Regions from separate parts of the Massilia sp. CFBP9026 genome, predicted to be linked through region 2. Evidence: predicted binding sites of a transcription regulator. Region 2 holds the regulator's gene; each other region holds the start of a gene.
The links. The regulator sigma-54, encoded in region 2, starts transcription at its own class of promoters, with help from an activator protein. The targets are predictions, from matches to a motif close to TGGCANGNAANCTGCTTT.
Positions count from the first base shown of each region.

Region 1: a site for sigma-54 is predicted at 2,422-2,439, ahead of SOM28_RS11665 (ANTAR domain-containing response regulator). Genes of this name have one in related genera too.
Region 3: a site for sigma-54 is predicted at 4,948-4,965, ahead of SOM28_RS22695 (choice-of-anchor E domain-containing protein). Genes of this name have one in related genera too.
Region 4: a site for sigma-54 is predicted at 3,814-3,831, ahead of SOM28_RS16420 (PEP-CTERM sorting domain-containing protein). Genes of this name have one in related genera too.

Region 1 covers NZ_JAXCWH010000004.1:120,034-127,463, reverse strand. Annotated here, with positions in the region: gene SOM28_RS11670 (S9 family peptidase) at 1-1,784, opposite strand, end outside; gene SOM28_RS11665 (ANTAR domain-containing response regulator) at 2,450-3,094, shown strand; gene SOM28_RS11660 (CmpA/NrtA family ABC transporter substrate-binding protein) at 3,130-4,299, shown strand; gene SOM28_RS11655 (MFS transporter) at 4,559-5,857, shown strand; gene nirB (nitrite reductase large subunit NirB) at 5,872-7,430, shown strand, end outside.
Region 2 covers NZ_JAXCWH010000012.1:18,441-25,870, forward strand. Annotated here, with positions in the region: gene SOM28_RS23410 (DUF5694 domain-containing protein) at 1-280, opposite strand, end outside; gene SOM28_RS23415 (enoyl-CoA hydratase/isomerase family protein) at 365-1,450, opposite strand; gene hpf (ribosome hibernation-promoting factor, HPF/YfiA family) at 1,576-1,935, opposite strand; gene SOM28_RS23425 (RNA polymerase factor sigma-54) at 2,011-3,489, opposite strand; gene lptB (LPS export ABC transporter ATP-binding protein) at 3,501-4,253, opposite strand; gene lptA (lipopolysaccharide transport periplasmic protein LptA) at 4,265-4,813, opposite strand; gene lptC (LPS export ABC transporter periplasmic protein LptC) at 4,855-5,463, opposite strand; gene SOM28_RS23445 (KdsC family phosphatase) at 5,475-6,026, opposite strand; gene SOM28_RS23450 (KpsF/GutQ family sugar-phosphate isomerase) at 6,026-7,048, opposite strand; gene SOM28_RS23455 (monovalent cation:proton antiporter family protein) at 7,181-7,430, shown strand, end outside.
Region 3 covers NZ_JAXCWH010000011.1:39,200-46,629, reverse strand. Annotated here, with positions in the region: gene SOM28_RS22725 (IS1595 family transposase) at 1-804, shown strand, start outside; gene SOM28_RS22720 (flavodoxin family protein) at 944-2,014, shown strand; gene SOM28_RS22715 (hypothetical protein) at 2,080-2,277, shown strand; gene SOM28_RS22710 (DUF2752 domain-containing protein) at 2,274-2,633, shown strand; gene SOM28_RS22705 (GntR family transcriptional regulator) at 2,685-3,443, shown strand; gene SOM28_RS22700 (PH domain-containing protein) at 3,516-4,124, shown strand; gene SOM28_RS22695 (choice-of-anchor E domain-containing protein) at 4,211-4,894, opposite strand; gene SOM28_RS22690 (SDR family oxidoreductase) at 5,057-5,845, opposite strand; gene SOM28_RS22685 (M16 family metallopeptidase) at 5,949-7,430, opposite strand, start outside.
Region 4 covers NZ_JAXCWH010000006.1:205,968-213,397, forward strand. Annotated here, with positions in the region: gene SOM28_RS16400 (ATP phosphoribosyltransferase regulatory subunit) at 1-1,046, shown strand, start outside; gene SOM28_RS16405 (adenylosuccinate synthase) at 1,050-2,366, shown strand; gene SOM28_RS16410 (phosphoribosyltransferase) at 2,391-2,930, shown strand; gene SOM28_RS16415 (MarC family protein) at 3,137-3,733, shown strand; gene SOM28_RS16420 (PEP-CTERM sorting domain-containing protein) at 3,894-4,538, shown strand; gene SOM28_RS16425 (PEP-CTERM sorting domain-containing protein) at 4,676-5,308, shown strand; gene SOM28_RS16430 (hybrid sensor histidine kinase/response regulator) at 5,406-7,415, shown strand.

The DNA.
Region 1 (7,430 bases), on a different contig from region 2:
ACCAGCAGGTTGTGGAACATCTGCTCGCGGAAGTAGTTCGGATAGCGCTTGCTGACGTTCTGCAGGTAGCCGGCGCCGTGCACGAACATCACGACCGGATACTTCTTGCCCGGCTCGAGCTGGGCCGGACGATACAGCTTGGCCCACACCGGATCGCCGCCGGCGCTGGAAGGCACGGCCACGTACTGCGGCTCGATCCACTCGCGCGCCTTGAATTCCGGGGTGCGGGTGTCGGTCAGCTTGCTCGCTTCGCCGCCGGAGACCGGCACGGTCGCGATCTGGATCGGAGTGTAGCTGGACGACCAGTGCACCAGCAGCTTCTTCTCGTCCGGCGACAGGGCGAACTTCTCGACGCCATCGAGCTTGGTCACTTCGCGGACGTTGCCACCGTTGGCGTTGACTGCGCAGACTTCGTAGTCGCCCGGGGTCTCGCGGTTGCACAGCATGTAGGCGGTGCTGCCGTCATAGGTCCAGCGCACGTCGCTGGCTTCCCACTTGCCGGTGGTCAGGGCGCGCGGCGCGGCTGCACTGGCGCTGTCCTTGGTGTACAGGTGCGAGTAGCCGCTTTCTTCGGACAGGTACCACAGCGTGCGGTTGTCCGGCAGCCAGCCGAATTCGGCGTTGTCGTAGTTGACCCAGGCGCCGTCGGTCAGGCGGTGCAGGGGTTTGAGCGTCGCGGCGCCCAGGTCGACGCTGGCGATCCAGCGGTCCTTGTTGTCCACCGCGCGCAGCATGACGGCGACGTTGGCGCCGTTGGCGCTCCAGTCGATCGCGTTGCGGCCGCCAGAGACCACCACCGAACGGTTGCCCTTCAGTGGATCTTTTTTAGCGGCGGCGCGCAGCTCGGCCAGCGGGTCGGTGGTGATGCCCGGCAGGGCGTCGAAGGCGATGTCCTGCACCTTGTTGGTGCGCAGATCGACCAGTTTCAGTGCATGCGGCACCGGCATGTTGCGGCCGACGCGGGTGCGCACGTCTTCGGTCTCCTCGAAGCCCGACTCGTTCACGTAGCGCGGCATCTTGCCGGCGCGGCCCTTGTCGGCGCCTTTGGCGGCGGTAACCACCAGCAGCCAGCGGCCGTCGGGCGACAGCGAGCTGCCTTCGATGGTGACCTTGTCGCCCAGGTAGATCTGGTTCGGCGCCATCGAGGCGTCGGCGCGGCGCAGTTCATCGGTGCGGGCGCGCAGGGCGTCGCGGTCATCCTTCTGGCGCTTGAGGTGCTCGATCAGGCGCAGCTCGGTCGAACGGTAGGGATCTTCCTCAGGCGCGTTCGGGTCCTTGGCGGCGCGCGGCAGGGCGGCCGGGCCGGTAACCTTGCTGGTACGGTCCCACACATACCAGTCGTTGCCGACGCGGTACTGGACCGCGCGTTCGTCCGCCGTGTACTGGGCGGCGGTGATGCGGCTGGCGCCGCGCGTCACCTGGACCAACTGGCCCGACTTGAGGTCGCGCTCGAACAGGTCGTTATTGCGCAGGACCAGCATGCGGCTGTTGTTGCGGTTGTAGACGACGTCGGCGCTGTCGACCTTCGGCAGCTCGGCGTCCTTTACCAGCTGGGCCTTGCCGGCCGCGACCTGGAACACGTCACGCACCGGCGAACCGGTGCGCTTCTGCTTGTAGTACACCTGCTTGCTGTCCCAGCTGAACCAGGCGTCTTCCACCGGGGTGCCGATCCAGTCTGGATGGCTCATGGCCTGGTCGAGGGTGATTGGAGTGGATGCCGCCGCCGGCAGCGCGATCAGTGCGGCGAAGGAGGCCGCAAACAGGGTAAGTGCAGGTGTTCGCATGTAGAGTCTGATGAGTGAAGAGTGGCTTGGTTGCCAGTAATGCTCGCGAGAAATGCGCATGCATTCTAGCGCAGGCACTCATCAGGACTGCGAAATGTGACAGGTTTTTTTTGCTGTAAAGACAAGCGCCGGCGGTACGTAAGTACGGCCGGCGCTGGATTTGGAGCGGGTATCGCGGCGCTGGTGCGCCGCAATGAGGCCCTGTATTACATGGCCTTGAACGGGCCTTTTGGCGGACGCGGCAGGAACATGGAGACACGTGCGGCCACGGCGACGACGGCCAGGGCGATGGTAATGTATTCGAGCGGGTGCATGATTAACCCCGCACTGCCGGAGCGTAGCCGCCGTGGGCGACGTACAGGTCTTGCGAGAAGCTGCGGATGGCCGAGATGGCTGCCGCGAAGAAGCTGGTGCGTTGGATAGCTGCAGTCATAATTGTTCCCCTGAGATAAATACTTCGATGTTGCGTTGCAGTATAGGGGCGTCCTCGTCATAAACAAACTTTAGATTTGTGATTCCAGCGATGCGTTTGGTGAATAGCTGTAAAGTTGCTCTCACGCAAGATATTCGCTTTGCGAATATCTTAAGCAACGGGTTTTGCATAAGAAGGGCATGGGCGCTTATCGATGCTCGCGCCTGGTGCGAATCTTGCATATCGTAAGCACATGAAATCGCGAGACAGTGCTTCACCACACCTGCGGATCGTCGTCGTGCTTTCCGCCACAGCACCCGGGATCGACCCGGATGCCGCCCAGGCCGCGCAGACGCGGCGCAGCACCGCGCTGCGCATCGGCCTGCTCGAATCGGGATACGACCTGATCGCCTCGCTGCCGGCCGACGTCTTCCTGCCCGAGCGCATCGCCCAGCTGCAGCCCGACCTGATCATCGCCGACAGCGAGTCCGACGCGCGCGACGTCCTCGAGCACATCGTGATCGCTACCCGCGACGCGCGGCGGCCGATCGTCCTGTTCACGGAAGACGATGCGCCGGCCAGCATGGACGCGGCGATGGATGCCGGCGTCTCGGCCTATATCGTGGCCGGCCTGCAGGCGGAGCGCGTCAAGCCGGTGCTGGACGTGGCGCTGGCGCGTTTCCGGCGCGAGCAGAAGCTGCTCGATGAGCTGAGCGACACGCGCCAGAAGCTGGCGGAGCGCAAGACCGTCGACCGCGCCAAGGGCCTGCTCATGAACCGCTACAGCCTGACCGAGGAGCAGGCCTACCAGCGCCTGCGCACCCTGGCGATGAACAAGAACCTGAAGCTGGCGGAAGTCGCGCAGCGCCTGATCGACGTGGAAGACCTGCTGGGCTAGGCCACGCCGATTCTATATACAAGACAAGGAGACGTATGACATTGGCAGGCAGAGGCGCCTGGATCGCCGGCACCGACCGCCCCGAGATCGAGACCGTCCGCATCGGCTTCATGCCGCTGGCCGATTGCGCGCCGCTGGTGATGGCGTCGGTGCTGGGCTTCGACGAACAGTACGGGGTGCGCTTCGAGCTCACCCGCGAGCTGTCCTGGACCGCCATGCGCGACCGCCTGATCGGCCAGCAGCTCGACGCGGCCCATGCGCTGTACGGGATGGTCTATGGCATCCAGAACGGTATCGGCACCCAGCAGTGCGATATGGCGGTGTTGATGAACCTGCACCAGAACGGCCAGAACATCACGCTGTCGCGCGCGCTCGCCAACGCCGCCCTCGACCCCGGAATGCTCAGGCGCGAGGTGGACGAGAAAGGGCGCAAGCTCACCCTGGCCCACACCTTCCCGACCGGGAATCACGCGATGTTCCTGTATTACTGGCTGGCCGCGCACGGCATCGATCCGCTGGTGGACTGCCAGGCGGTGACGGTGCCCCCTAGCCAGATGGCGAGCAGCCTGGCCTCCGGCCATATGGATGGCTTCTGCGCCGGCGAGCCATGGGGCCAGCGCGCCCAGCGCGAGGGCGCCGGGGTCCAGGCCGCGTCGAGCGAACAGATATGGCCGAACCATCCGGGCAAGGCGCTCGGCACGCGCGCCGACTTCGCCGCCAGCCACCCGAATACCTGCCGCGCCATGATCTCCGCGTTGCTGGAGGCGACACGCTGGCTCGACGCCTCGCGCACCAACCGCGAAGCGGCGGCCGAGGTGCTGGCCAGTCCCGCCTACGTCAATGCCAGCCGCGAGACGCTGCAGTTCTGCCTGGCCGGCAGCCATATCGACGAGCACCGGGAAGGCGGCGGCTGGCGCGGCCACAACGGCCTGCGCTTCCATGCCGACGGCGAGGCCAACTTCCCGTGGCTGTCGGACGGCATGTGGTTCATGACCCAGCACCGGCGCTGGGGCCTGCTGCGCGAAGCGCCCGCTTACCTGGCGCTGGCGGCCCAGGTCAACCGCATCGACCTGTATCGCGAGGCGGCCGAACGCACCGGCACGATGCTGCCCAGCTCACCGATGCGCAGTTCGACCCTGCTCGACGGCCGGGTATGGGACGGCAGCGACCCGCAAGCCTGGGCCGGCGCACCATCCGGATCTTGAACGCAGTGCAGGCGGGTGCATCATCGTGGGGAGCGATGCACCGCAATGCAGCATCCGGATGTGATCCATTTGCGTACGCTCCCTGAAGCCCCGGTGGCACGCCTCTTGCTCATACCAATGACAGGATCAATGGCGATTCTTCTCACGAACATTTTCACTTAGCTGGCCCAACGCGGGGACGGCAACAGGACAACGGCGTCCGCAGCTACTGCCCCCGGCAGCAAGCGCGGACGCCTTTTCGTTTTTCAAAGGAAGAACAATGGCCAGCAAAGCAGACAGCATCAAGCTCTTTTCCTTCCAGGGGGCGCCGATGCGCGCCTTCCACCTGACCTGGGTCGCCTTCTTCATCTGCTTCTTCGCCTGGTTCGCCTGCGCGCCGCTGATGCCGGTCATCAAAGGTGAATTCGGGCTCTCGATGGAGCAGATCGCCAACATCAATATCGCGGCGGTCGCGATCACCATCTTCGTGCGTCTGCTGGTCGGCCCGCTGTGCGACCGCTACGGCCCGCGCAAGACGTACACCGGTTTGCTCCTCATCGGCGCGATTCCCGTGCTGGGCGTGGCGATGGCGCAGAGCTACGAGGCCTTCCTGCTGGCGCGCCTGGGCATCGGCGCGGTCGGCGCCAGCTTCGTCATCACCCAGTACCACACCTCCGTCATGTTCGGACCCAAGGTCGTGGGCACCGCCAACGCGGCGGCCGCCGGCTGGGGCAATGCGGGCGGCGGCGCGGCGCAGGCAGTGATGCCGCTGATGCTGACCGCGATCGTGATGCTGGGCGTGAGCCAGTCGCTGAGCTGGCGCCTGGCGCTGGTGGTGCCCGGCGTGATGATGATCGTCATGGCCTTCTTCTACTGGCGCTACACGCAGGACTGCCCGGCCGGTAACTACGACGACTTGCGCAAGACCGGCCTGATGCCCGAGGGCGGCGGCAAGGGCGGCTGGGCGAGCTTCGTCGCCGGCTGCCGCAACTACCGCGCCTGGCTGCTGTTCGTCACCTATGGCGCCTGCTTCGGCATCGAGATCTTCATCCACAACATCGCCGCCGTGTACTACGTCGAGCACTTCGACCTGTCGCTGGCGCAGGCCGGCATGGCGGCCGGCAGCTTCGGCCTGCTGGCGCTGTTCGCCCGCGCGCTGGGCGGCTGGCTGTCGGACAAGGCCGCGCTTTCCGGTGACCTGAACCGCCGCGTGACCGTGCTGTTCGTGCTGATGATCGGCGAAGGCCTTGGCTTGCTGTGGTTCGCCCAGGCTGAGGGCGTGGTGTTCGCGGTGGTCGCGATGCTGGTGTTCGGCCTGTTCACCCACATGGCTTGCGGCGCCACCTATGCACTGGTGCCGTTCATCGCACCGAAGGCGCTGGGCGGCGTGGCCGGCATCGTCGGCGCCGGCGGTAACGTCGGCGCGGTGGCAGCCGGCTTCCTGATGAAGGGCACGGGCGACATCAAGCAGACGCTCACGATCCTCAGCGGCCTGGTGCTGGTCGCCAGCGTCTGCGCCATCGCAGCCCGATTCACCGCGACCAGCGCTGACACGGCGCCGGCAGCCGCAGCAGCTTAAATTAGGAGCAGCAAATGCATATCGTCGTCATCGGCCACGGCATGGTGGGCCACAAATTCCTCGAAACCCTGGCTGCCAGCGGCCGGCCAGACTTGCGCATCACGGTGCTGGGTGAAGAACCGCGGCCGGCCTACGACCGCGTGCACCTGTCGGAATTCTTTGCTGGTAAAAGTGCGGACGACCTGTCGCTGGTGGCGCCAGGTTTCTTCGATCGCGCGGATACTGAAATGAGCATGGTGCTGCGCCTGAATGCGAAGGTGGTCGGGATCGATCGCGCGGCGCAGAGCGTGACGCTGGCCGATGGTTCCTCCGTTGCTTACGATCGGCTGGTGCTGGCGACCGGCTCCTATCCTTTCGTTCCCCCGGTCCCGGGGGCCGATCGCAAGGACTGCTTCGTCTATCGCACCATCGAAGACCTGGAAGCGATGCAGGAATGCGGAGCACGCTCGAAGTCGGGCGTCGTGATCGGCGGCGGCCTGCTGGGCCTCGAATGCGCCAAGGCGCTGCGCGACCTGGGCCTGAACGCCCACGTGGTCGAATTCGCGCCGCGCCTGATGGCGGTGCAGGTCGACGATTCCGGCGCGCGCGTGCTGCGCACCCGCATCGAGGAACTCGGCGTCGGCGTCCATACGGGCAAGAACACGCTGGCCATCGTGGATGGCGAAGACACCACCCACCGCATGCAGTTCGCCGACGGCAGCCACCTGGATACCGACATGATCGTGTTCTCGGCCGGCATCCGCCCGCGCGACGAGCTGGCGCGCGCGTTCGGGCTGGAGATCGGTGCGCGGGGCGGCATCGTGATCGACGACCGCTGCCAGACTTCGGACCCGCACGTCTACGCCATCGGCGAATGCGCGCTCTGGAACGGCCAGCTGTATGGCCTGGTAGCGCCGGGCTACGATATGGCGCGCACCGCGGCGCGGCATCTGCTGGGTACGGAATGCGGGTTTGTCGGCGCCGACATGAGCACCAAGCTGAAACTGATGGGCGTGGACGTGGCCAGCATCGGCGACGCGCACGGCGCCACGCCGGGCAGCCGCAGTTACCAGTTCATGGACGAACGCAAGCAGGTCTATCGCAAGATCGTCGTGTCCAGCTGCGGCAAATACCTGCTGGGCGGCGTGCTGGTGGGCGAGGCGTCCGCCTATGGCGCGCTGCTGCAGACGATGCTGAACAAGATCGAGCTGCCCGAAGCGCCGGAATACCTGATCCTGCCCGAGAGCGGCGGCGCGGCCCGGCCGGCGATCGGCGTCGACAAGCTGCCGGCAACGGTCCAGGTCTGCTCGTGCAACGATGTCAGCAAGGGAGCGTTGTGCGAGGCGGTCGCCGGCGGCGCCACCACCCTCGGCGCCCTCAAGAGCTGCACTTCGGCCGGCACCGCCTGCGGCGGTTGCGTGCCCTTGGTGACCCAAGTCCTCAATGCCGAGCTGAAGAAACTGGGCGTGGCCGTCAACAACCACCTGTGCGAACACTTCCCGTACTCGCGCCAGGAGCTGTACCACCTGGTGCGCGTGGAAGGCATCAAGGACTTCGGCGAACTGCTGGCGCGCCACGGAAAAGGCCTCGGCTG
Region 2 (7,430 bases):
CCGCATAACGGCGCATGAAATCGCACTGCGGCCCGGAGCGGTCCTCGACCGCGATCGCCTGCGGCTTCCAGGCCGCGAGCCGTTCGTTCAGCGGAGCCAGGCTCGATGCCTGGAAGGTCCTGGGCAAATGCGCCAGGTGGGGCGAGCCGAGCACCATGATTTCGTTGACCGGCCCTGTCGTGGGGCCCTTGAGCCGGCTCGGATCGAAGGCCGGCTGGTAGTCCTGCGCGGCGGCGCTGCCGCATAAAGTCATCGAGATCAGCAGGGCACGCAGGCGCATCGGTCTTCCTTTCAAATCATGAAGGCCCGATGTTCACACCCCGTCGCTACGATGTCACGCAAAAATGGATATGCATGGAAACGTTTATGCAAGATGCCTGAGCGGATGCGCGTGCTCCGGCCACACCGGTTCGAAGAAGCGCGCCACCATCCCGGGCGTGACCTGGTCGAGCGATGGCGGATTCCATTGCGGCGCATTGTCCTTGTCGATTACCAGTGCGCGTATGCCTTCCAGCACTTCGCCATGCTCGAAATTGTGGCGCACCAGCGAGCGTTCCATGCGCAGGCAGTCGGCCACGTCGAGCGCGGCGCCGCGCGCCAGCAGTTCGTGGGTCACGCACATCAACAGGGGCGAACGCTGGCGCATGGCGGCCAGCGCCTTGTGTGCGAACGGTGTTGCGTCGCCTTCGAGCGATCCCATGATCGCGGCGACCGACGCCGCGCCGAAATGCGCATCGATGCTCTTGCGCCGGACCTGCAATTCGCTTGCCCCCGCCATTGCAGCAAACGGCGCCGCGAAGGCGCGGATCGCCGCCGGCAGCCCGGCGCCTTGCGTCGACGCGATCAATGCCTTCAGGTCAGGCAACTCGGCGCTTGGCACGAACACGTCGGCCAGGCCGATATACAGCGCGTCGGCGGCGCCGATCGTCAGTCCGGTCAGGCCCAGGTAGTTGCCCAGCTGTCTCGGCGCATGCGACAGGAAGTGGCTGCCGCCGACGTCGGGGAACAGGCCGATGTTCACCTCGGGCATGGCCATCCTGGTACGCTCGGTCACGATGCGCAGCCCGCAATCCGGGCCGCCCTGGGCGATGCCCATGCCGCCGCCCATCACGACGCCATCCATGATGGCGATATAGGGCTTCGGATAGAAATGGATCAGGTGGTTCAGCGCGTATTCTTCGGTGAAGAAATCCTCGAGCAGCGCGCTGCCGCCCATCGGCGACGCATGGCCGACCTCATGGAAGAAGCGGATGTCGCCGCCCGCGCACAAGGCCTTCTCGCTGCTGCTGGTCAGTACGACCGCCTCGACCTGCCCGTCATGCTCCCAGGCGCGCAGCACGTCGGTCAGCGCGCGCACCATCTCGAGCGACAGCGAATTGAGCGCCTTTGGGCGGTCCAGGGTGATGATGCCGGTGCGGTTGGCGATGCGGGTCAGGACGTGGTCGGTCATGGCGTGATCCGTAATGGAAAGACATGCATTTTACCGAACACATAGATGCGCGTAGTACCGGGGAGGCTGGATGCAAAAAGGGCGTCCCCTCAGACGCCCTTAGCTAGTGTGAGCCCTGCGCCTGATCAGGCGACAGCAGCGTCTTCGCCGTCGATTTCCGGCATGCGTTTGATCGAAGTACGGCTATGGTCTTTCAGTTGCTGCTTGTGTTTGAGGATCTGTCGGTCCAGCTTATCCATCAGCGTATCGATCGCGGCGTACAGGTCTTGTGCAACGCTTGCCACGTGCAGGGTCTTTCCCGACACCTGGACGTTGATCTCTGCTTTCTGCCTTTTTTCTTTTTCAGTGAGGTTGTCGACGGCCAGGAAGACGTGGGTGTCGATCACCTGGTCGAAATGGCGAATGATGCGCTCGAGCTTATTCTGAACGTATTCACGGATGGCGGGGGTTACTTCGAGATGATGGCCACTGATTGTGAGGTTCATACACACTCCTTTGAAAATGTTGCACCGTGTGGACCGCACCAACGCGACAAGGCACGACGGGTGTGGACGGCGCAGTTACAAGGACTTGCGGAGGCTTACAGGGGGTATCTTGAGGGCTTCACGGTATTTTGCAACCGTGCGGCGCGCGATGACCATGCCTTGTTCCCCGAGCATCTCCGCGATCTTGCTATCGGATAAAGGGTTCCTAGGGTCTTCTGCTCCTGTCAATTGTGCGATGAGCGCACGGATTGCCGTCGAGGATGCTTCGCCTCCCGCCTCGGTGGCAACGTGGCTGCCGAAGAAATACTTCAACTCAAACATGCCGTGCGGGGTCAGCATGTATTTCTGGGTTGTGACACGAGAAATTGTGCTCTCGTGTAGGCCTAGTGTATCAGCTATCTCACGTAAAACAAGGGGCCGCATGGCAACCGCGCCATGGGAGAAAAAATTGCGCTGGCGCTCGACGATGGCCTCCGCCACACGCAGGATGGTGTCGAAACGCTGGCGCATATTCTTGATGAGCCACTTCGCTTCCTGCATCTGCGCGCCCATCTGCGCCTCGCTCTTGCCCTGCTTGAGCAGGCTGGCGTACAGGCTGTTGACGCGCAGGCGCGGCATCACGTCGGGGTTCAGGGTGACCGCCCAGCCGCTCTTGGAACGGCGCACGATCACGTCCGGCACCACATAGTCCGACACGTTCGAAGCGAACGCCGCGCCCGGGTGCGGATTGCATTGGCGCACCACGGCCTGCACCTCGCGCAAGTCTTCGTCGTCGCAGTCGAGCGCTTTTTTCAGCTTGCTGTATTCGCGCTGGGCGAACCAGCTCAGGTAACCCTCGACGATCTTGAGGGCCATGCGGCGCGTGACCATCGGCACACCCGGCATGCGCCGGATCTGCAGCGCCAGGCACTCGGCCGCGCTGCGCGCGCCGACGCCCACCGGGTCCATGCTCTGCACCAGCGCCAGCGCGCAGCGCAGCTCGTCGATCTCGATATCGAGCTCTTCGGGCAACCGCGCGTGGATCTCGTCGAGCGGTTCCTCGATGTAGCCGTTGTCGTCCAGCGCATCGATCACCAGCTCGGCCAGCGCACGGTCGCGCGCCGACAGGGTGGCTTCGCGCACCTGTTCCATCAGGTGTTCGCGCAGGGTGATGGCGCAGGCTTCCAGTTGCGGGCGGCCGTCCTCGTCCTCGCCGCCGCTGCCGGAAGACGGCGCACCGCCCTCGCTCCAGTCGGCATCAACGCGATCGTTGTCGGCGCCGCCCTCGAAACCTTCGCCATCCTGCGCCGGCGCACCCTCGCCCTCGGCCTGCTGGCCGGGCGCCGGCGGCGCTTCGCCGCTGGCGGGTGCATTGTTGATCGCGCCATCGGCCAGCAAACGCACCGACCGGTCGAGCGGATCGTCGAGCCGCTCGAGCAAGGGGTTATCGCCCAGTATCTGCTCGATCTCCTGGTGCAGCTCGAGCGTCGACAGTTGCAGCAACCGGATCGACTGCTGCAGTTGCGGCGTAAGCGCGAGGTGCTGCGAAGTGCGGAGTTGCAGGGACTGTTTCATCTAGGCGTCGCTCACATGCGGAAGTGTTCACCCAAGTACACGCGGCGCACCGACTCGTCCGCGATGATGTCGTCAGGGCGGCCGGAGGCAAGCACCGCGCCCTGGTTGATGATGTAGGCGCGGTCGCAGATGCCAAGCGTCTCGCGCACGTTGTGGTCGGTGATCAGGACACCGATCTGGCGCTCCTTCAGGAAGCGCACGATGCGCTGGATCTCGATCACGGCGATCGGGTCGACGCCGGCGAACGGTTCGTCGAGCAGCACGAAGCGCGGATTGGTCGCCAGCGCGCGCGCGATCTCCACGCGGCGGCGTTCGCCTCCCGACAGCGACAGCGCCGGATTCTCGCGCAGCTTCTCGATCTGCAGGTCGGCCAGCAGGGTGTCGAGGCGCTCGTTGATCTGGTCTTTCGACAGCGGCTTGCCGTTGTCCTTCTGCAGCTCGAGCACGGCGCGGATGTTCTCTTCGACCGTCAGCTTGCGGAATACCGAGGCCTCCTGCGGCAGGTAGGACAGGCCCAATACGGCGCGGCGGTGGATCGGCAGGCTGGTGATGTCGGTGCCGTTGATGTCGATCGAGCCGGCGTCCGACGGCACCAGGCCGACGATCATGTAGAACGAGGTCGTCTTGCCGGCGCCGTTCGGGCCCAGCAAGCCGACCACTTCACCGCATTCGACCTGCAGCGACACGTCGCGCACCACCAGGCGCTTGCCATAGCTTTTCTGCAGGCCCTTGACGACCAGGGTGCTGCAATCGCCCAGCTCCATCGGGATTGCCGTCATTGCGCTCCTCCGGCTGGGGTGCGCTTGGGCGAGAGGATCAGGGTGCCGCGACCGCCGCCAACCTTGCTCTGGCCGCTGACGTCGTTGCGCACGGTGGCCACTTCCTTGCGGCTGTCATACGAGATGAAAGGGCCGGTGACCTGGTTGCTCAGTTGATCGTTTTCCAGTTCCTTGATCAGGGCATTCGAGTACAGGCGCACCAGCTCGGCGCGCTCGTCGTACTCGATGCGCTCGGCCTGGCCCTCGACCCACAGGTTGGGACCGCCGTCGCGCTTCTGGCGGAACGTGGTGAGCTTGCCGTTGTTGGCGGTGAGCGTTACCGTCATATAGCCTTCGGGCGTTTCCCTGACCACGGCGCGGTCGGCCTTGAGCAACAGCGTACCGCGGGTAAGGATCACGTTACCAGTAAGGGTACGCACGCCGTTGACCCCGTCGAGATCGGCGGAATCGTATTCGACCTGCGCGGGCTTGAGCGAGTCGGCACGTTCGGCGGCTGCCGTCAGCGACAGCAGGGAAAGGAGTACGGCGGCAAATAATTTTTTCATGATAGGGAATGCTGGTCCTGGGTTATCACACGGTGCAGGGCTTACTGGCGCGGGCGTGGCGGATAGATTATCTGGCCTCGGCTGGACATGTGCACTTGCTGGGTGGCGTTGTTGGCGACCATGCCGGTGCCTTTCACGCTCGATGCCCCAAGCTGCAGGTCAACCGGGAGGTCGGTCTTGACGATCTCTTCGTCGGGTAGCACGGTCAGCGCCTGGCTACGCAAGTGCAAGGACTCGCTCTGCGCGGTCTTCGGGCGCTGCAGGTCGACGTCGCCCATCAGTTCGACCCGGTGCTCTTCGTGGAACACCTGGGCGTTCCTGGCGACCACCGTCATTGGCGGGCGGCCCGGCTCGACGCCGCGCAGCAGCGGCTGGTCGACATGCGAGACGTCGCCGCGCGGGATGTGGGCCAGGTGCTTGCCCGACAATACATAGCTCGGCTGGCCATTCTCGGTCATGCGCACGAACGAGAAATTCTCGACGATGTAGTCCGGTTCGTCCGGCGGCCCGCCCAGCTGGGCGTCGATGTCGGAGGCCTGCATCAGTTGCAGCAGCCAGAAGCTGCCGAAGGCGAAGAAGACGCCGATCACGATCATCGCCAGGAGATTCCAGCGATGCGCGGTACGCTTGTTTTGGACGATGGTGGCCATGGTGCGTGACCTCAGGCGAAGTACGGCGCGAGCGCCTGGTCATAGGTGCCCTGGGCGCGCATCACGAGATCGCACACCTCGCGCACCGCGCCGCGGCCGCCGCCATTCTTGGTGACGTAGTGCGCGCGGTGCTGCACCTCTGGATGGCCGGACGGCACCGCGACGGCGAAGCCGACGCGCGCGAACAGCGGCAGGTCGATCACGTCGTCGCCGATGTAGCCGCACTGCTCGGCGGTGAAGCCGGTGGCCTCGAGCAGCTTGGCGAAGCCGATGCGCTTGTCGTGGATGCCCTGGTGGACGTGCGAGATGCCCAGATCGGCCGCGCGCTTGACGACGATCGGCGACAGGCGCGCGCTGATGATCGCGGTCTGCACGCCGGTCTTGTTCAACAGCTGGATGCCCAGGCCGTCGAGCACGTTGAAGGTCTTGGTGACTTCGCCGTCGGGACCATAGGTCAGGCTGCCGTCGGTCAGCACGCCGTCGACGTCGAAGATCATGACCTTGATGCGGGCCGCGCGTTCCATATGGGCCAGCGGGGTAATGGCGGGAATGAATTCACTCATCAAATCACCTTGGCGCGGGTCAGGTCGTGGATGTGCAGCGCGCCGACCAGGCGGTCGTCTTCATCGACCACCAGCATCTGGTTGATGCGGAATTCTTCCATCACGGCGACGGCGTCGACCGCCAGCTGCTCGGGGCGCACGCGGCGCGGGTTGGCGTGCATCACGTCGCGGATCTGGATGTCCGAGAAGTCGTGCATGCGCTCGATCACGCGGCGCAAGTCGCCGTCGGTGAACACGCCGACCGGACGGCCTTCGGCGTCGACGATGGCGGTCATGCCGAGGCCCTTGCGGGTGACTTCGAGCAGCGCTTCGACCAGCGAAGTTTCGGGGCGCACGCTCGGCACCGCGTCGCCGCTGCGCATCACGTCGCGCACATGGGTCAGGAGGCGCCGGCCCAGCGCGCCGCCCGGATGCGACAGCGCGAAGTCTTGTTCACGGAAGCCGCGCGCGTCGAGCAGCGCCACGGCCAGCGCATCGCCCATGGCGAGGGTGACGGTGGTGCTGGTGGTCGGCGCCAGGTTGAGCGGGCAGGCTTCCTTGTCCACCGCGATGTTCAGGTGCACGTCGGCCAGCTTGGCCAGGCGCGAGGCTGGTTTACCGGTCATGGCGATCACGCGTGCGCCAAGACGCTTGACGGCCGGCAGGATGTCCAGGATCTCTGACGATTCGCCCGAATTGGAAATCGCGATCAAGACGTCATTTTTGGTGACCATGCCCAGGTCGCCGTGCGCGGCTTCGCCCGGGTGCATGAAGAAGGCCGGGGTGCCGGTGGACGCCAGGGTGGCGGCGATCTTGCGGCCGATGTGGCCCGACTTGCCCATCCCGGACACGACCACGCGGCCGTCGCAGGCCATGATCAGCTGCGCGGCGCTCACGAAACTGTCGTCGTCGCCCAGGCGCGCCTGCAGCGCGCGGATGGCGTCCGCTTCGATCGACAGCGTTTCGCGGCCCAGGTCCAGGACGCGCCGGGCCAGGGTTTCGTCAAAACTTTTCGGCATTATTTTTTCATCGGTTACACTCATTTTGGCAGTATAAACGAATTGGGAAAGCAAAAAACTTGCCAGTCGTAACAAACGATAACAAGCGACCGCCGCACCACACCTGGCTAGTGCCATAAGATCAACACTTTTGCTGTTTATCCCAGCTTCGCACCAATGCATTCCGGCCTCGAACTCACCCTCCTCCTTCTGGGCTGCGCCGTCCTGGGCGTGGTCGTCTTCCGTAGCCTGCAACTGCCGCCGATGCTCGGCTACCTCGCCGTCGGCGTCCTGATCGGCCCCCATGCCCTGGCCCTGGCCGAAGACAGTCCCACCACCCATGCGCTGGGCGAGTTCGGGGTGGTGTTCCTGATGTTCTCGATCGGCCTGGAGTTCTCGCTCGGGCAGCTGCGCTCGATGCGGCGCA
Region 3 (7,430 bases), on a different contig from region 2:
TACGAGCGTTGCCACCGGCATGGTCACGCTAATGACCTGCAACGCTTTCGCTGTTGCGCATGCGGACGCACTTTCAATGACCTGACCGGTACGCCACTGGCGCGGCTCAGGCACAAGGGCAAGTGGCTCGATTATCTGGACACGGTCCTCGATTCGCGCACGGTCCGCTCTGCGGCCAAGCGGCTCGGCGTGCACCCCAACACCACTTTTCGCTGGCGCCACCGCTTTCTCGACCGGGTCAAGGACGACCGGCCCGAGCGCCTGCTCGGCATCGTCGAGGCCGACGAGATGTTCCTGCTCGAATCGCAGAAGGGTTCACGCAAGCTCGATCGCAAGCCGCGCAAGCGCGGCGGCAGGGCGGCCCTGCGCGGAATTTCGCATCACCTCGACTGCATCCTGGTGGCGCGCGACCGCAGCGGGCAGACCATCGATGCCATCACCGGCCGCGGCGCCTTGAAGGTGGCCCAACTGGTCAAGCATCTGCTGCCGAAACTCGATCCCCAGGCGCTGCTGGTCACCGACGCCAACGCCGCCTATCCCCCCTTCGCCCTCGCCCATGGCATCGCCCACCAGGCTGTCAATCTCAGCGCTGGCGAGCGAGTCCGCAACGGCGCCGAGGGGGCCATCCACGTTCAAAATGTCAACGCCTATCACCGGCGCTTCAAGGAATGGCTGGCGCGCTTCCATGGCGTGGCGTCACGCTGGTTACCCAACTACCTGGGCTGGCATTGGGCGCTCGATGGCGGCCGAGTCACTTCCGTCGAGCAATTGCTGCGTATTGCATTCGGGGTCATCAACAGCTAACGATGACAGCGCCTTTTTTCGTATGGACGGTTCATCCTGTCCCGCTGCCGGCCGGCGGTTTTACCCGTCCAAGGTGCGCCCCCGTACATTAATGCCCCCGAGCCCGTCCGATAATTGCATTATTTGCATCGGAGGCAGCATGACCACGGTACGCAAGGGCCAGGCGCCCGCCAAGCTGGGACGCAACGAATTCCACCTGCGCTTTCGCAAGGCCTTCCAGGACCCCGGCTACGAAACGCTCGACCGCGAACTGGCGGCAATCGAGGATGTGGCCTGGGAAGCGTATCAGGACGGCCGCAAGGCCCCGCACACGGTCAAGGCCGGTCCCGGCTTCGCCGACCCCGGCTACGACCTGTCGGTCGAGTGGAAAGAGGCGCGCGACCGCCTGCTCGGCGCCGAGCGGCACCAGAAGGATCCCGACTCGCGCAACCGCATCCTCCTCATCAACGCCTCGGCCCGCAACGACGGCACCTGTCCCGGCGAAATCTCCAAGAGCTGGCGCATGACGCAGATGGCCAAGGACGTGTTGATGGAACAGGGCTTCGAGGCCGACGTGCTCGACCTCTCCCTGCTCAATTCCGACTACGACCGCCACATCCACCCCTGCAAGGGCTGCGTGTCGACCGCGATGCCGCTGTGCCACTGGCCGTGCAGCTGCTACCCGAACCACGCCGAGCGCCAGGTCAACGACTGGATGAACGAGATCTATGAGCGCTGGGTGCTGGCCCATGGCGTCATCATCATCACCCCGGTCTACTGGTACCAGACCCCGGCGGTGCTGAAACTGATGATCGACCGCCTGGTCTGCGCCGATGGCGGCAATCCCGACCCGACGTCGACCCACGGCAAGGACGCCGAAGAAGCCAAGCAGATCGAGCGCGACGGCTGGGATTATCCGAAACACCTGGCCGGCCGCGCCTTCGGCCTGCTGGTGCACGGCGACGTGGCCGGCATCGAAGGCACGCGGCGCTCGCTGTCGGACTGGCTTGAATGGATGGGCCTGATCAACTCGGGCAGTTTCGGCCAGCTCGACCGCTACATCGGCTATTACGAATCGTATGCCGACAGCCACGAGACCTTCGACAAGGACACCGCGGTGCAGGAAGAGACGCGCAACGTGGCGCGCGCGGTGGCCACCGCGGTGCGCGAAGTGCGCGCGGGCCGGGTCGCCGTGGTCAGCCAGCCCTTGAAGGATCCGCGCCCGAAATAATGGCGCGCGGCCGGCGGCGGGCGTGATTATTGGCGAGTTTTACACAGTTGATTCTCAGTAGAATTATGGAAACACACTACTGGGGATCATCTGATATGGAAGCAGTTGGCGGACTCATCATCGCAGCGATTATTGGCGTATTGATCGGCAAGGATGCCAAGGCGCGTGGCATGAGCGGCATCGGCTGGGGCCTGTTCTCCTTCCTGATCTGCATCGTCGCGGTGCCGATCTATCTCATCGTTCGCAAGCCGCGTATCGCATGATCCGGACGGTCGCCGGTCGCCTGGGCCTGTTGCTGGCGACCGCCGCCCTGGCCTGGCTGCCGGCCAATCCGCTGGTACGCGCCGAAGCACTGCTCGGCCTGTCGCCAGGCCCCCTCGAACGCTACCTGGGCATCAAGAATCTGTTCAGCGGCATGACCGAGGGCATGCACCAGCTCGTGCATGGCGAACTGGGCAAGGCGCTCGACGCGAATTTCCTGACGCCGCTGGTCGCCTGCGCCCTGATTGCTTGGGCCGTCACCGGCGCGCGCCTGGAGACGCGGCGCCACGAAATCCTTGCCGCCGCCTGCTTCGTCGGGCTGTCCATGCTGGTCAACCTCGTCCATCCGCTGCCCTGAGCGGCAGGCGGCCTGCGGTATGATGGGGGCTCCCGCCTCCATGCCTGCTGAATGAATCCACTCGTCCAACTGATGCACGATGCCGCCAAGGCCAGCCTCGCCGCCGGCGCCGGCAAGCTGCCGCTCTACCAGCAACTGCAGCGCGCGCTGCGCCAGGCGATCGACAACGGCGTCTACGGCCCCTCGAGCGCCCTGCCCGCCGAGCGCCAGCTGGCGCTGGAGCTGGGCATCTCGCGCATCACGGTGCGCAAGGCGATCGACAGCCTGGTCGACGACGGTCTATTGGTGCGGCGCGCCGGTTCCGGCAATTTTCTCAACACGCGCATCGAAAAGAATTTCGCCAAGCTGAGTTCGTTCTCGGAAGACATGCGCGCCCGTGGGCGAGTGCCGAAAAGCAATTGGCTCAAGCGCTCGGAAGGCCTGGTCACGCCCGAGGAAGCGCTGCGCCTGCGGCTGTCGCCGGGCACGCCGGTGTACCGCTTCAACCGCCTGCGCTACGCCGACGATGCGCCGATGTGCCTGGAGTACGCTACCATCGCCGCCTTTGCCCTGCCCTCGCTCGACGCGGTGGGCGACTCGATGTACGAGGCGCTCGAGGCGACCGGCAACCGTCCGGTGCGCGCGCTGCAGCGCCTGTCGGCCCTGCTGCTGGGCGCCGAACAGGCGCGCCTGCTCGATGCGCGCGAAGGCGATGCCGGCCTGTGCGTGGAACGGCTGGGCTTCTTGCGCGACGGACGTGCAGTGGAGTTTTGCCGCTCGTATTTTCGCGGCGATACCTATGATTTCGTGGCCGAGCTCACTGCAGCCTGATGCCCGCAGCCTGATGCCCGCAGCCCGATGAAGTAATGCTAATCTATCCTTTTTCACCACACGAGGACGATCATGTTCAAGAGAATGGCGGCGGAAGCATTGGGGTTAAGCGATATCGGTGTCATCGTCGGACCGGCGGACTACAGCAAGGTCGATGCTGACGACTACCTGTTCACCGAGGACGGTGAGCAGATCTTCTTCCTGATCAAGAGCAAGAAGGACGAGTACTGCTTCACCAATCTTGCCCTGATCCACGTCGACGGCGATTCGGCCGTGTCCTCGAAGCGCTCGATCAAGCGCTACGAGTATTCGTCGAACCTCATCACCAATGTCAGCATCGAAACCGCCGGCACGCTCGACATGGACATCGAACTCAAGTTCAACGTCAACGACACCAAGTTCTCAATCGACGTCAAAAAATCCTTCATCGAACAGCTGAAGGACATCTACAAGGCCTTGACCACCATCGGCAAGCAGCAACGGCGCGATGCCGTCTGCCGCGACAATGCGCTGCGCACGCTGGACGCCACCGCCTCGGTCCACAAGCTCAATATCGCGCCGGGGGCCGGCAGCCTGGTCAGCCAGTACGGCGAACTGCTGGAAGCGCTGAACACGGCCATGCTCGATACGCACACCAAACGCGACTTCAGCGACGTGTTCGCCAAGTACATCCACAACTGAAGCGGCGCTTCATGAAAAAAACCGTCATGCCGAGGTAGGCAATGACGGTTTTTCCGCTGCCGGCAGCGCGCCGGCGCGTGTCGGGATTACGCCTTGTTGCTTTGGCGGCGGCGGCGCACGGCCCCGATCAGGCCGAGGCCGGCAAGCATGGTCGCCAGCGTGGCTGGTTCCGGAACTTCGGCAAATGGGGTGTAGTCATACGTGACCTGCACCGCGCCGGATGCGTACGTGTCGAATCCGGTCGTCACGTTGCCTGGCCCCTTCGCGAACGAGGTGCCCAGCGCGCTCAGGCCGAGCTCGATGAAACCTTTACCCGAGAACAGGGCGAAATCGCTGGCGCTGCTGCTCAGGAAGGATTCGGCTTTGCTTGCCTCGACCGTCCCGGTATTGACGCCGGAAGTGCCAGCGAAGTCGAGAACACGGTCATAGCGGCCAAGGTTGTAAAGCTGGTCGAATACAGGGTTGGCCACGACCAGCGTGCTGCCATCCGGGCGGGTCAGCTCGATGGTCGAACCCAGTGTCAGGGTGACCTTCGCCGCGCTGCTGCCCCGGTTTTCGGCGAAGCCGGCGCCGCTGACCAAGCCGCTCAAGTCGAACTTGATCGAATTGAGGGTGCCGAGCTTGGTGTTGAACTTGCTGAAACGCAGCGTCTCGGACCAATCCGTTTCCGTGACTCCGATACTGTCGTTGAAGCTGATCACGGCGGCCTGGGCGCCTGCGACAGGAATCAGGGCGGCGGCGAGCGCCAGTGCGGCAAAAGTCTTTTTCAAGTTGGTCTCACTAGATGGAAATGCGTTAGTCACATGCGGCGACATCCAACCAATAAGCATAATTTATGCCACTAGGAAATACTTGATTAAAAACAGGGACTTGGGATTTTCCGGATCGTAAATACGCGGCGCACTGTAAAGATTTCCGACAAGAAAACCGGCTCAAACGGCGGTGAAACCACCATCGACCACCATTTCGTGGCCGTTCACGTAGGACGCCATGTCCGAGCACAACCATAGTGCAGCCTGCGCTACCTCGCCCGCCTCGGCGAAGCGCCCCATCGGATGCGCCGCCTTGAGCTTCTTCTCGATGCCCGGATCGCGTTCGAAGGCGCGCGCCAGCATCGGCGTCTTGACCGCGGCCGGGCACAGCACGTTGACGCGGATGCCCTCGCGCGCGTACTCGGCGGCGGCGCTCTTGGTCAGGCCGACCACCGCGTGCTTGCTGGCGCCGTAGATCGCATGGTTAGGGCTGCCGACCAGGCCGGCGATACCGGCCATATTGACGATCGCGCCATGGCCCTGCTTCTGCATCTGGCGCAGCTGGTATTTCATGCACAGCCAGACGCCCTTGACGTTGACGTTCATGATGCGGTCGAACTGCTCGTCGTCGGCGTCGGCCAGCGGCTGGCGCTCTTCCTCGACCGCGGCATTGTTGATCGCGAAGTCGAGACGGCCATAGTAATTGATGGTCTTCTCGACCAGTGCTTCGACGTCTCCCGCGCGGGTGACGTTGCTTTGCACGAACAGCGCCTTGCCGCCGTTTTCCACGATCATCGCCGCGGTCGCGTGCCCGCCGTCGATCGACACGTCGGCCACGACCACGCTGGCGCCGGCACGGCCGAACGCCAGGGCGATGGCGCGACCGATGCCACTGGCGGCTCCGGTAACCAAAACGACCTTGCCGGTGAACGACAAACCGCCTGGCTGCTGCTTGCTGATGGCCTTCATGATGCTCCCTGGATGAAACTTTTGCTTCCGAAAAGAAACATTTTAACGCATGGCTTCGTGCATTGTCACAATCCAGAGAGTTTTTGTCAGGAAACTGTTGTAGTTACGGCATAGTAACTACGGGTGTCGCCGGACCATTTGCCTTTGCCTGGTCGCCCGCCATGAATACCGATAGCTTAGCCGGATCGATCGCATTGCGGAATGCGGCATTCAGCTGAGGCAAGGTCACGGCCCCCAGCTTGCGTTCGAGCTCGGCCGATGCTTCGAAAGTCTTGCCGCGGTACAGGAAGGAGGTCCAGCCCGAGGCCAGCGCGCCGTCGTTCGAGCGCGACTGCAGGCGCTGCTGCATCAGGCCCGACTTGGCGCCAGCCAGTTCCTCGGCAGTAAAGCCGTCCTTGAGCGCACGCGCCAGCTCGGCGCGCACCGCCGCGTCGAGCTTGGCGAGGTTCTGCGGCGCCGCGATCGCATTGATCGTGAAGCTGCCGGCGCGGTCCAGGGTGCCCGGCGACACGTCCGAGCCGCCGCCATACGACAGGCCATCCTGCTGGCGGATGCGGTCCATCAGGCGCGACTTGAGGCCGCCGTCGCCGAAGATGTAGTTAGCCAGCGTCAGGGCCGGATAATCGGCATCGTCGATGTTCAGGTCCAGGTTCAGGCGTGCGATATAGAAGCCGTTTTCCTTGTCCGGGGTATTCAAGGTGCGCACCACCGGGGCCACCTCGGCATGCGCGACCAGCACCGGCGCGTGCGCCTGCGGCGCTTTCCAGGCGCCGAACAGGGTATTGACCAGCGGCGTGATTTCCTGCGGATCGAAGTCGCCCACGATGGCCATCTCGGCCGGACTGGCGCCGTAGAACTGGCCGTGGAAGGCCTTGACGTCCGCGAGGCGCGCCGCCTTCGCTTCTTCGAGCTGCTCTTCCAGGCTCGGCGAATAACGGATGTCGCCGCGCGGATAGCGATTGAAGTGCTGGCTGAGCGCGCGCACGGCCGCGCTTTGCGGTTCGTTGCGGCCCGCTTCGATGCCGACCAGCAGTTGCTGGCGCAATTGCTCGAATTCGGATTCAGGGAAATCCGGCTCCCTGAGCACATGGGCGACGAGCTTGAGCGCCTCCGCCAGGTTGGCGCGCGTGGTCTGGAAATGGGTGGGACTGCCGGCGATCTTGAGCTTGTCGAAGGCGTCGGCCAGTTCGGCGCGCGTATAACGGGCCGTGCCGCGCATCAGCATCAGGTTCGTCAGGGCCTGGGTCGTGCCCTTGCCGAACAGGCTTTTCTCGTCGCCGAAGTGCTGGCGCAGGTCGACCGTCACGGTCTCGCCGCGGTTCTTTTTCGGCAGCAGGGCCAGCTTGACGCCGCCGGCGGTCGTCAGGGTGGTGCGCTTCATGATGTTCTGCTGGCTCGGCTCGAAATTCTCCGACACCAGGTTCGAGACGGCGGGCTTGAAGTCCTTCATCGCCTCAGCCACCGTGGGCGCCGGCGGCAGGTCGGCGCGCTTGGACGCTTCTTCCGGGATGAAGGTGCCGGTCGTGCGGTTGCTGCGCAGGTAATAACGTCCTGCGCTCGCGGCGACCTGTTCGGCCGTCATCTT
Region 4 (7,430 bases), on a different contig from region 2:
ACGAGCTGGTCATGCCGCCGCTGCTCGAGTACACCGAGTCGCTGCTGGCAGGCGCCGGCGAAGATACCGATTCGAAGACCTTCAAGGTCATCGACCCGCTGTCGGGCCGCCTGCTCGGCCTGCGCGCCGACATGACCACGCAGGTGGCGCGCATCGACGCCCACCTGCTGAACCGCGAATCGATCACCCGCCTGTGCTATGCCGGCAGCGTGCTGCATACCCGTCCGTCGGGCCTGCACGCCACCCGCGAGCCGGTGCAGATCGGCGCCGAGATCTACGGCCATGCCGGCCTGGAAGCCGACGCCGAGATCCAGGAACTGGCCCTCGGCTCGCTGGCCCTGGCCGGCTTCACCAATGTGCGCCTGGACCTGGCCCACGTCGGCGTGCTGCGCGCACTGCTGAACGAAGACCCGGCCGCCAAGCGCGACGAGACCCAGATATATTGCCTGCTGCGCGCCAAGGATGCGCCGGGCCTGGACGAGATCTCGACCAATTACTACCCGCAGACCCGCCAGGCGCTGCTGGCGCTGCCGCACCTGTACGGCGACGTCGAGGTGCTGGCCAAGGCGCGCGAACAGCTGCCGGCGCTGCCGGGGATCGGGCGCGCGCTGGCCGAACTGGCGGCGCTGGCGGCTGGCGCCATCGGCCGCGCCGACGTGGCGATCGACCTTGCCGACCTGCGCGGCTACCAGTACGAAAGCGGCGCCATGTTCGCGCTGTACGTGCCGGGCCTGCCGAACGCCGTCGCCCGTGGCGGGCGCTATGATCATGTGGGCGAAGCCTTCGGACGCGCGCGTCCGGCGACCGGCTTCTCGCTCGACCTGCGCGAACTGGCCCGGCTGCTGCCGACGGCCGAGCGCAAGCATTCCATCCGCGCGCCGTGGGGCAACGCCCCCGAGCTGAAGGAAAAAATCGCTGACCTGCGCAAGGCAGGCGAAGTCGTGATCCAGAGCATGCCTGGTCACGACAATGTTCAGGACGAGTTCGAGTGCGACCGCGTGCTCGTCCTCGAAAACGGAAATTGGATTCTCAAAAACTTAGGTTAAGTGATGTCAAATACTAACGTGGCAAAGAACGTCGTTGTCATCGGCACCCAGTGGGGCGATGAAGGCAAAGGTAAGATCGTCGACTGGCTCACCGACCACGCCGCCGGCGTGGTGCGTTTCCAGGGCGGCCATAACGCTGGTCACACCCTGGTGATCAAGGGCCAGAAGACCGCGCTGCAGCTGATCCCGTCGGGCATCATGCGCGAAGGCGTGGCCTGCTACATCGGCAACGGCGTCGTGGTCTCGGTGCCGGACGTGATGCGCGAGATCGACAAGCTGCAGGCTGCCGGCATCGAAGTCGTGTCGCGCCTGAAGATCTCCGAGGCGTGCCCGATCATCCTGCCGTACCACGTCGCCATCGACAAGGCGCGCGAAGCCAAGCGCGGCGAGAACAAGATCGGCACCACCTGCAAGGGCATCGGCCCGGCGTATGAAGATAAAGTCGCGCGCCGCGCGATCCGTATCGCCGACCTGCTCAACGCGGAACGCTTCGCCGAGAAGCTCAAGGAAAACCTGGACTACCACAACCACGTGCTGGTCAACTACCTGGGCGGCGAAGCAATCGACTTCCAGACCACCTACGACGATGCGATGGCCCTGGTGCCGCGCCTGCGTCCGATGGTCGCCGACGTGTCGTCGCTGCTGTACGCAGCCCACAAGGCCGGCGGCAAGCTGCTGTTCGAAGGCGCGCAGGGTTCGCTGCTCGACGTCGACCACGGCACCTATCCGTTCGTCACTTCGTCGAACTGCGTGGCCGGCAATGCCGCCGCCGGCGCCGGCGTCGGCCCGAACATGCTGCACTACATCCTGGGCATCACCAAGGCCTACACCACCCGCGTCGGTTCGGGCCCGTTCCCGGCCGAACTGCCGACCGAAGAAGGCGTGGGCGAGCACCTGTCGCGCATCGGCCATGAATTCGGCACCGTGACCGGCCGCGCCCGTCGTTGCGGCTGGTTCGACGCCGCGCTGCTGCGCCGCTCGGTCCAGATCAACGGCGTGTCGGGCATGTGCCTGACCAAGCTGGACGTGCTGGACGGCATCGAATCGCTGAAGCTCTGCACCGGTTACAAGATCGACGGCCGCGAGGTCGACATCTTCCCGGTCGGCGCCGAAGAAGCCGCCCTGTGCGAGCCGGTGTACGAAGAAATGCCGGGCTGGACCGAGACCACCGTCGGCGCCAAGTCGATGGAAGAGCTGCCGGCCAATGCCCGCGCCTACATCAAGCGCATCGAAGAACTGGTTGGCGTGCCGATCGACATGGTGTCGACTGGTCCGGACCGTGAAGAAACCATCGTCCTGCGTCATCCGTTCGCAGCATAAATCAAGAAGAATCTGGAGTAGAAGATGAATACCCCCGTATCGACGGACAAGGACCTGTGGGTCTCCTGGGATGAATACCACCGCCTGATCGAGCGCCTGGCGCTGCAGGTTTATGAATCGGGCTGGAAGTTCGATCAGGTGCTGTGCCTGGCGCGCGGCGGCGTGCGTCCTGGCGACGTGTTCTCGCGCATCTTCGACGTGCCGCTGGCGATCCTGTCGACCAGCTCGTACCGCGAAGAAGCCGGCACCAAGCAAGGCGACCTGGACATCTCGAAGTACATGACCATGACCAAGGGTCCGCTGGCCGGCCGCGTGCTGCTGGTCGACGACCTGGCCGATTCGGGCGTGACGCTGCGTAAAGTCAGCCAGCACCTGACCGAGAACTACCCGCAAGTGACCGAAGTGAAATCGGCGGTCATCTGGGTCAAGGGCACGTCGTCGATCCGTCCGGATTACTTCCTGGACGATCTGCCGCACAATCCGTGGATCCATCAACCGTTCGAAGAGTATGACGGCCTGCGCCCGCACCAGCTGGCGGCGTGGTTGAAGAAATTCGAGAAGTAAGCAGACCGCTGCAGCTACCCAGTTAGCCGCCGCCCGCCCGTCGTCCCCGCGCAGGCGGGGACCCAAGTTTTTCAGCGCACCACTTGCTTCAAGCGAAGTGGCTGCGCAAGCGAGCTTGGGTCCCCGCCTTCGCGGGGACGACGTCGTTTCGGGCCTCTGGTAGTATTGCGTCACCAAAACTTTTGGCATCCCAACAATAACAAGCCATGACCCAAAGCTTCTTCCAGACCTTTATCCTGCTCATCCTCGTCACCGACCCGTTCGGTAACGTTCCCCTGTTTGCCGCCGCCCTGAAAGACACGCCGATCGAGCGCCGCAACAAGATCGTGATCCGTGAGTGCGGCATCGCCTTCCTGCTGCTGTTGACGTTCATGTTCTTCGGCAAGCACTTCCTCGAAGCGCTGCACCTCTCTCCCGTCGCACTGCGCATCGGCGGCGCCGTCATCCTGCTGATGATCGCGATCCGCATGATCTTCCCGCACCCGGACGGCGTGCTGGGCAAGAGCGAAGGCGGCGAGCCCTTCATCGTGCCGCTGGCGATTCCCGCGCTGGCCGGTCCGTCGGCGCTGGCGACGGTGCTGCTGTTTTCTTCCACGAGCTTCACCGACACGATGGTGCACGTCGCCGCGCTGGCTGCCGTGGGCATCGTGTGGCTGATGGTGTTCCTGAGCGCCGAGAAGCTGCAGCAAAAACTCGGCCCGCAAGTCATGACCGCCTTCGAGCGCCTGATGGGCCTGATCCTGACGGCGATGTCGATCGAGATGCTGCTGGGTGGCATTCGCGAATTCGTTCAGTCGCTGTAACTGTCGGGTTTCTTTACAGTGATCGTGGTGTAGGGTGTGATGCAACTTTAGTTGCTTGATTCCTAAGGAAATTGTTGGTGTGGTGTGCTTTTTGCTTAGGCAGAAGCACCTTCCTTTCGATGGGAGGACACAAGACCAACTATTTCTGAAGGGATGTCAGATGAAATTCGCAAAACAACTTGCCGCCACGTTCGTCCTGGCGGCCGCGGTCATCGCACCGGCCAGCGCCAATATCGTCGTCGACGGCAGTTTCGAGGCATTCGGCGACGAAGGCGCATGGCAAACCGAGAGCTGGAGCCAGTACCAGCGCGGCACGCAGGACGGCGGCTTCTCGGCGGGTACCGGTTGCACCATCGGCACCAATTTCGGCTGCACGCTCAGCCAGACCCTGACCACTGTCGCCGGTCAGCGCTACGACCTGAGCTTCTGGCTGTACGCCGACGGCGTTGTCGACAGCAATGGCAACATTGTGTCGAATTTCGATAACGGCTTGCGGGTCTGGTTCGGCGACGAGATCGTCCAGACCATCATCAATTTCCCGACGACGAATACGAGCGGGAGCTTCAACCCCGGTGGACCTTCGACGCTGATCACCATCAGCAATATCCTGGCGACTTCCGCATCGACCGTCCTGCAGTTCGCCGGCTACCACAATCCGGCCGGCATCTATCTCGACAACGTCGTGGTCGAGGCAGTGCCTGGCGAAGAGCCGGGCGAGGTGCCGGAGCCGGGCACGCTGTCCCTGCTCGGCCTGGCAATGGGCGGACTGGCGCTGGCGCGCAGGCGCCGCGTGCGTGCCGGCTGAGGAGCAGGTCCTGCCGTCCTGAAGCCATCTGTGCAGGACTCGCCACCGCATTGACTCCCGTCAGATGGCGTTCCTTGACTTCGTCCTCGTGAAAATCAATCATCGTTTACTCCCGGATGTGTTCAGAGGAGGTCTCGATGAAATCCGTAATGCGTGTTGCCGCGGCAATCCTGCTTGCGGTGGCGGTCGCCGTGCCGGCAAGTGCCAATATTGTCCGCGACGGCAGTTTCGAATTGAACGATGGCACGTGGGAACTCACCGAAGGCTGGTTTCTGGGCGACGCCGGCCGCGGCGCGCAAAGCGGGGTCAACTCGCTCAGTACCGGCTGCTTCGGGCCCGAGTTCTCCTGCTTCGCCACCCAGGTCCTGCCGACGACGATCGGCCAGCGCTACGACCTGAGCTTCTGGCTGTACGCCGACGGCGTGATCGGCCCGGGAGGCTTCCCGATATTTCAGTTTGATAATGGAATACAGGTGATGTTCGGCGACGCGCTGGCCACGGCCATCTACAACTTCCCGACCACGAACACGTCCACCGATATCACGACGGGCGGCCCGTCCACGCAGATCGTCATCCGCAACCTGCTGGCGACATCGGCGTCGACCATCCTGCAGTTATCCGGCTACCACGACCCTTCGGGCATCTTCTTCGACGACGTCTCGGTCGAGCTGGCGATCAGCCAGATCCCGGAGCCAGGAACCTTGTCGCTGATCGGCATGGCGCTCGGCTGTCTCGGTCTGTGCAGGCGGCGGCGCGCGCGGGGAGACTGAGCGGCAAGCAGCCCTGTTCCGGTCATCCGTGCGGGAGTCGCCGGACAAATCTGTCACACTGCAATTGCGTAGACTGTACGCGACTCCCGGCACAAGAATGAATCAGGAATCCGCGTTACCGACCGAATGGCTGCCCTTTCTCAGCGGGGGAGGGGTGATGGGCGCGATGATGCGCGCCCACGACTGGTCGGCCTCGCCCCTGGGGCATCCGCGCACCTGGCCGCAGGCGCTACGTACGACGGTCGGCCTCATGCTCAACTCGAAGTTCCCGATGTTCGTCGCCTGGGGCGGCGAGCTCGGCTTCCTGTACAACGACTCCTACATCGCGATCCTGGGCGACAAGCATCCGGCCGCGCTCGGCAGGCGATTCCACGACGTCTGGGCCGAGATCTGGCTCGACATCCATCCGCTGGTCGTGCGCGCGCTCAAGGGCGAGGCGAGCTATATGGACCGCCTGCCGCTGCGCATGCGCCGTCACGGCTACGACGAGGATACCTGGTTCCGCTTTTCCTACTCTCCGGTGCGCGACGAGGACGGCACCGTGGCCGGCATGTTCTGCGCCTGCGTCGAGATGACGGGCGAGGTGCTGGCCCAGCGCTACCGCGAGGAAGAGAATGAGCGCCTGGTGACCTTGTTCGAGCAGGCGCCCGGCATCATCGCCGTGCTGCGCGGCCCGGACCATGTGTTCGAACTGACCAACCGCTCCTACCTGCAGCTGGTGGGCCACCGCGCGCTGGTGGGCAAGGCCGTGCGCGACGCGCTGCCCGAGGTGAAGGGACAGGGCTTCTTCGAGCTGCTTGACCACGTGTACCAGACCGGCCAGCCGTTCGTCGGCCATGCGGTGCCGCTGCGCGTGCAGCGCGACCGCGATGCGCCGCTGGAAGAGCGCTTCATCGACTTCGTCTACCAGCCGATCCACGACCAGCACGGCAAGGTCTCCGGCATCTTCGTCGAAGGCAGCGACGTCACGGCGCGCAAGCACATCGAGGACGAGCTGCGCGCCGCCAACCGCCAGAAGGACCAGTTCCTGGCGATGCTGGCGCACGAGCTGCGCAACCCGCTGGCGCCGATCACGACGGCGGCTCAGCTGCTGCAGCGCGGCCAGATGGACGCGCCAGGCATCCAGCGCGCCAGCGACATCATCGCGCGCCAGGCCCAGCACATGACGTCCCTGGTCAATGACCTGCTCGACGTCTCGCGTGTGACACGCGGCCAGGTGACCATCACCAGGGAGGCGCTGGAAGTACGCGAGATCGTGGGCGCCGCGGTGGAGCAGGTGCGCCCGCTGATGGATGCGCGCGGCCACGAACTGCACTGCGAGATCGCCTCCGGCGCGCTGCGCGTGGAGGGCGACCGCACGCGCCTGGTCCAGGTGGTCTCGAACATCCTCAACAACGCCGCCAAGTACACGACGCCGGGCGGATGCATCGTGCTCAGCGCGCGCATCGAGGCGGGCGACGTGCGGGTGGCGGTGCGCGACAACGGGCAGGGCATCGATCCGCCGATCCTGCCCTACATTTTTGACCTGTTCATCCAGGCCGAGCGCACGCCCGACCGCTCGCAGGGCGGCCTGGGGCTCGGCCTGGCGCTGGTCAAGAGCCTGGCCGTGCTGCATGGCGGACGGGTGGAGGCGCATAGCGAAGGCCTGGGCAAGGGCAGCGAGTTCGTGGTGTATCTGCCGTGCCTGGCCGCGGCGCCGGAAGCGGGCCCGCCGCGGCTCGACGTGCAGTCGCGTGGGGCGCGCGGACTGAAGGTGCTGGTGGTCGACGATAACGTCGATGCGGCCCAGATGCTGGGGACGCTGCTGGAGATGAGCGGCTACGAGGTCAAGGTCGAATACGACGGCAAGGGAGCATTGGCGAGCGCGCTGCAGGCGCCTCCGGACGTTGCCCTGCTCGATATCGGCCTGCCCGACATCGACGGCCACGAACTGGCGCGCCGGCTGCGGGCGATGCCCGAAACCACGCAGGCGATGCTGGTGGCGCTGACGGGGTATGGGCAGGAGGAAGACCGGCAGCGTGCGCACCATGCCGGATTCGATCATCACATGGCCAAGCCGGCGGATCTGGCGAAGCTGCTGGAGTTGCTGGCGGCGGTGGCGGTGTAGGGCGTCAGCACCGTA